2 regions of the Halolactibacillus sp. JCM 19043 genome follow, and region 1 is predicted to be linked to the other one. Evidence: a T-box and tRNA genes for the amino acid it is inferred to sense, from the RefSeq annotation. Region 1 holds a T-box; the other holds one or more tRNA genes.
What was found. A T-box is a leader RNA that pairs with one kind of tRNA and senses whether it is charged. The one in region 1 lies ahead of JCM19043_RS00110 (valine--tRNA ligase), so its partner is inferred to be a tRNA-Val.
Positions count from the first base shown of each region.

Region 1 (3,201 bases):
ATGAGGATGTAAAAGTCTACACACCAAAAAAACAGCTTGATGAGTCTGGGGAAAAGCGAGAACTGGAAGAAAATGTAGTAGATCCCTCTATAGATGAACCGATTCGTCAAGGAAGTCAGGATGAAGAACAAGTAAACGATACAGTGAACGCGATCGTAGAGACCGATTTAGAAAAGGAAGAAGTCAGTCAGGCTGAGACAGCAGCACGCACTGATCAAAGTGACCCATCATGTCATGCGAGAGAGATGACACCGTTAAATGAACTTAAAGAAGAACAAGCAACTGAGGAGGAAGACAGAGTGACTGAAGAGATAATTGATAAAAGTGATCGTGTCATCTACCAGCATTATGGTTTAAAAAGTTTAGACAACCCTCATGTGAAGTTACCATGTGTCATCATAAAAGAAGATACGTCGTTGTCTGAATGGTGTCATGAACGTGGTCTTGAGATGACGCGACTAAAGAGAGTCAATACACATGTAGAAGAGACAATCCAAGCGGGTCAAGTACTCATCTTACCGGACGGTGGGTCATCTACGTAAAAATGGATCTAGTGAGACTAGATCCATTTAAAATAGAAGGAACAATATAACAAAGTGATAATTAATAATAAGACGACATCAAAACTCGTAGGCAACATAATCGTTCGGAAAAATTGATAAACGAGTAACGGCGTGAGCCAACACTCAAAAATCGTTAACATTCGTCTAAGACCTTCTGGTAATTTATAGCGGTAATGTCTGGACAAAATATTTTCACCTCCAACGTTTTCTAAAGCGGTCAATTATTTAGAATAGAGAGCTATATAAAAAGATATGTTGATTTTACTCAAGTTATTCGCTAAAATAAAGAACAGAACAATAGCGATACGATGATGAGGAAGAGTAAGGTATTGATCTTCACAGAGAGAGAGTTCTTGGCTGAAAAACTCTTATGCCGTTAATACACTGAAGGTAGCCTCGGATGTAGCTTAATTGAACAATGAGTAGGTTAAGCCGGTCACATACCGTTATCAATGCATGAAGTGTATAGCGATATGGCTATAAACAAAGGTGGTACCACGGAAATGTAACTCAATTCGTCCTTTATTATTAAGGGGTTGATTTGAGTTTTTTTATATTTTAAGGGAGGCAGAAATGATTATGGAAAACACACACAACTTACCGCCAAAGTACGATTCAACGGCTGTAGAAAAGGGCCGCTACAAGTACTGGATTGACGGGAAATTTTTGAAGCAAAAAATGATGAAACGAAACAGCCCTATACGATTGTGATTCCACCACCAAACGTGACAGGTAAATTACACATCGGTCATGCGTGGGATACGACCTTGCAAGACATTGTTACCCGAATGAAAAGAATGCAAGGCTATGATGTTTTATACTTACCAGGTATGGACCATGCCGGTATTGCAACGCAAGCAAAAGTCGAAGCAAAACTAAAAGAGACAGGCGTCAGTCGTTATGACTTAGGACGTGAAAAGTTCTTAGAAAAAGCATGGGACTGGAAAGAAGAGTATGCCTCATTTATCCGCACACAGTGGGAAAAGATGGGCCTTGGTCTTGATTATTCACGCGAACGTTTCACGTTAGATGAAGGACTATCTGAAGCAGTAAAAGAGGTCTTCATTAAATTATATGAAGAAGGCTTGATTTACCGCGGGGAATATATTATTAACTGGGACCCGCACACAAAAACAGCCCTCTCTGACATTGAAGTTATTCACGAAGATGTGATGGGGCACTTCTATCATATGACATACCCATTAAAAGACGGATCTGGTCATATTGAAATTGCGACCACACGTCCAGAAACAATGCTGGGTGATACAGCGGTCGCGGTACATCCAAAAGATGAGCGTTACCAACATTTAATCGGTAAAAAGGTTATTTTGCCGATTGTGGGTCGTGAAATCGAGATTGTTGCGGATGATTACGTTGACATGGACTTCGGTTCAGGGCAGTTAAAATCACCCCAGCACACGATCCGAATGACTTTGAAATTGGTAACCGTCATAACTTAGAACGCGTGCTTGTCATGCATGAAGATGGTACGATGAATGAACGCGCCGGCAAGTATGAAGGTATGGATCGTTTTGAGTGCCGTAAACACATCGTGAAAGACTTACAAGATGCAGGTGTCTTGTTTAAGATTGAAGAACATATGCATGCGGTCGGTCACTCTGAGCGAAGCGGGGCCGTTGTAGAGCCTTACCTTTCTACTCAGTGGTTCGTAAAAATGCAACCTCTCGCAGAACAAGCGATTAAATCACAAGCGAATGACGATGAGAAGGTGAACTTTGTACCGGAACGTTTTGAAGGTACCTTCTTACGTTGGATGGATAATATCCGTGACTGGTGTATTTCTCGTCAACTTTGGTGGGGACATCGTATTCCAGCTTGGTACCACAAAGAAACCGGTGAAGTGTATGTCGGTAAAGAAGCACCAGCTGATATCGAGAACTGGAAACAGGATGACGATGTACTAGATACATGGTTCTCATCTGCTTTATGGCCGTTTTCTACACTAAACTGGCCAGATGTTGAGGATGAAGAATTTAAGCGTTACTTCCCGACGAATGCGCTCGTGACAGGATACGATATTATCTTCTTCTGGGTTGCGCGAATGATTTTCCAATCAAAACACTTTACCGACGAGCGTCCATTTGATGACGTGCTGATTCACGGTCTTGTGCGTGATGCGGATGGTCGTAAGATGAGTAAGTCACTCGGTAACGGGGTTGATCCGATGGATGTCATTGAAAAATATGGCGCGGACTCATTACGTTACTTCTTGGCGACAGGGTCAACACCTGGTCAAGATTTACGCTTCCAGTGGGAAAAAGTTGAATCAACATGGAACTTTATTAATAAGATTTGGAATGCGTCTCGCTTTGTCCTCATGCATGCCGAAGGCATGACAGTAAAAGATATTGACTTTAGTGAGCACCGGAACGTGAGTGATGAATGGATACTTACGCGTCTGAATGAAACGATTGCGCTCGTAAATAAGCATACTGATCGTTATGACTTCGGTGAAGCAGGACGTCATCTTTATAACTTTATCTGGGATGAGTTTTGTGATTGGTATATTGAAATGGCCAAACTTCCCCTCTTTGGTGAAGATGAGAAGGCGAAACAAACAACGCGGTCTGTGTTAGTACATGTATTGGATCAAATCTTACGGATGTTGCATCCAATG
Region 1 covers NZ_BAXD01000001.1:25,418-28,618, forward strand. The annotation lists gene JCM19043_RS00105 (hypothetical protein) at 1-542, shown strand, start outside; gene JCM19043_RS16205 (hypothetical protein) at 560-748, opposite strand; T-box leader at 863-1,089, shown strand; partial or broken gene JCM19043_RS00110 (valine--tRNA ligase) at 1,143-3,201, shown strand, end outside.

Region 2 (3,201 bases), on a different contig from region 1:
CGACCAGAATGTTGTAGGAGCTTTTTATATGAACTCCTTCTAAATCGGTTAAATATAAGTCCTAATACTAACATAATAAAAAAGAATAGCGAGAAATAGATGAAAAAGGGCCGGTTATACCCTTCCTTTACAAGTAAAAACGACCGGTGTCTCTAGATTAAAAGAACGAAAGATGGCCATCATCAACATCCCAATCATCCCAGCGGTAAAACCAATATTGTATAAGTTAAACCCTTGGTGAAACGGAATAAAGTGATTGGCGAGTGGTGGTAAAATAAACCCGACCACAATACCAAAACCGATCCCTAACGGGATGGCTAAATACGGCTCAAAACCAAAACCAAAGCTTACTTGGCTAACTAACGGACCCAGAGCCGTTCCAAATAAAGCTGGTAACAGCAGCTTGCCTAATACCGTTTTTTGGTACCGCGCCCGTAAGTAAACCCCTAATATAATAGGGATGATATTATAGACATTCTTTCCGAAGAAAGCAAAGCCCATAATCGTAAAAGCTGCCGCAATAATTGGGCCGTTCATATGTACATTATTGCGATAAGCAAGCGCAATCGTCACAAGCATCAACAGTCCCGCATTAAAAAAACTCGCCCCGATATTACCAACAACCATATAGTCGGTAATCAATATACTCGGACTCTTTAAGATTTGAATTAAACCTGTGATAATTTCCGCTGGTGTATTAAAAATAAAACCACTTGAAAGAATTAATAGCGCAAAAAAACTGATCACCGCATATTTAATTGGATCATCTACTTTAAGGCCCCGATCATTTGCTAGTTCTATGTTTTTACGCCTGAGTATTCTAAACCATCTCCAATTCTCCAATGTAAACTCCCCCTTGTTGACATGTGTCTTATCTGTTTTACCATTCCTTTTTTCATCCCATTTAAAACACGTTTTTAACACTAGTATACATGCACTTTCAGTGCTCAGTCATTAAATACGCTACCTTAATTACGCTCTAGAAATCTTATCTTTCATCATTTTCATCGTACTGATGACTACTCATCACCCCTTATTACGACGTGTTCTTAGCTAAACGTTAGCCATTTGTAAAGCCATCGTGCTTCACGGCAAAAAAATAGCCCCGTCCTTAGAAGGAGCATGGGCCTCATCGCTAAAATGTTTGTATTGTATGCAGCGTAACATTTCAGTCAAAAAATACGCGTAAAATAATACGATGCTTTACTCCATCTAGTCTAGCAATTGACTATCCAAGTGAGCAACTTAAAAGTGAAAAGTAACATTAAAATTAAAAGAACCCTTGTATATCAAGGGTTCTCGGTAGTGACTTCGACTGGGCTCGAACCAGCGACCCCCACCCTGTCAAGGTGATGCTCTCCCAACTGAGCTACGAAGTCAAAATTATAGCGGTTAAAAAAACCGTAAGTAAATCATATAAAAAGTAGACGTGTTTGTCAACAACTTTTTTAACAAAATGATTCCGATGACTCCCCACAACCCTTCACTTTTTTGGTATGATAGGTGAAGATGTATTTTTAAAACAAGCAATTCATTAGAAAATGAGGAATGGTTATGCAGAAGAAACTCCCAATCGATTATACGATTGTTTTTATTTTAGGCTGTTTATTCACGATCAGCTTACTAGCGATTTATAGCGGATCTGGTCAATATGCTTCCGGAGACCCTACTTTTTTTATTAAACGCCAACTTGTCTTTATCTTCTTAGGACTGATTGTCATGATGGTCGTCGCTTTTTTTGACTTTGAACTGTTAGAAAAATGGACATGGCTGTTTTATTTAGGCGGTATTTTCTTACTTGTTTTAGTTGAATTTATCGGCGTTGAACGTAATGGTTCACAGCGCTGGATTGATGTGAAAGTTACCGAAATTCAGCCATCTGAGTTCATGAAAATATTTCTCGTCTTACATATTGCGATGATTCTCAGTAAAATTGGAAAGTATCGGTTAGATTTCAAGCCTAGTCTTTGGGTGTTAGCTAAAATACTACTTTTTACGATGATTCCGTTGTATCTTATTTGGCAACAACCCGATTTAGGTACCACATTGATGATTCTTTTTTCAGTAACCGCGTTACTATTAATTTCTAGCTTATCACTGAAACTGTTAGGTATTCTCGTTGCGACAGGCCTTACTGGGTTCGCGGCGCTTGTCTATTTATTTCTATATCAACGAGACATATTAGAACGCTTCGTTGCTTCTCACCAAATGGCTCGAATTTATGGCTGGCTCGACCCGGAAGGTTATTCACGTGGTTTTGGTTATCAGCTTCAACAAGCCTTACTCGGTATAGGTTCCGGTCAATTATCAGGCTCAGGTTTTAAAGAAGGCTATCAAGTCCAAAGTGGACATATTCCCGAGGCGCATACGGATTTTATTTTTGCGGTCATCGGTGAAGAGTTCGGCTTTATCGGGACAAGTCTGGTCGTAGTATTATTCTTTTTACTCATTTACCGGATTATCACGATTGCTCTACATGCCAATTCATTATTTGGCATGTACATTTGTGTCGGTGTCATTGCGTTATTAACATTTCAAATCTTTCAAAACATCGGGATGACCATTGGTTTAATGCCCATTACTGGTTTAGCCTTACCTTTTGTCAGTTACGGCGGCAGTGCACTGTTGACGAATATGTTAGCGATTGGATCGTCACGAGTGTTCATCTCCGAACGAAAACATATATGTTTGGAAATGATGGAGAAGAATAGAGGGGTGTTTATGTTAGAAAGAATAAAACAATTTGATTTTATATTAATCAGTGCCATTGTCACTTTATCCATCTTTGGACTGATCATGGTGTATACATCTAGTTATACACTAGGAGAACTTGATTACAATGACGGCTTACACTTTTTCAAACGCCAACTGATCTTTTTTATTGCCGGTCTTGTACTGATGTTTATTAGTAGCTTCGTCTCATTAAAATTTGCAGGTAGAATAAGCCCTTGGCTTATTCTCATTAGTGTCGTGTTACTTATTCTTGTCTTAACACCACAACTCGGTGTCGTTCGTAATGGTTCGAGACGTTGGGTGAATTTAGGCGTTGTCTTTCAACCATCAGAAATCGTTAAAATATTTATGGTTATCTATTTTGCCAAGTTCTACTCCCAGCGAAAAGAGTACTTTGATAAATTCTTTTACGGCGTCATGCCTCCACTTATTTTATTTGCAATTGTTGCTGGCTTTATTATGGCGCAG
Region 2 covers NZ_BAXD01000010.1:52,975-56,175, reverse strand. The annotation lists partial or broken gene JCM19043_RS16780 (DUF1576 domain-containing protein) at 1-74, opposite strand, end outside; gene JCM19043_RS16775 (DUF1576 domain-containing protein) at 115-843, opposite strand; tRNA gene JCM19043_RS07155 (tRNA-Val) at 1,307-1,379, opposite strand; partial or broken gene rodA (rod shape-determining protein RodA) at 1,555-2,711, shown strand; gene ftsW (putative lipid II flippase FtsW) at 2,695-3,201, shown strand, end outside.
Region 2: it has a tRNA-Val gene. The T-box ahead of JCM19043_RS00110 (valine--tRNA ligase) is inferred to sense a tRNA for this amino acid. The anticodon was not compared.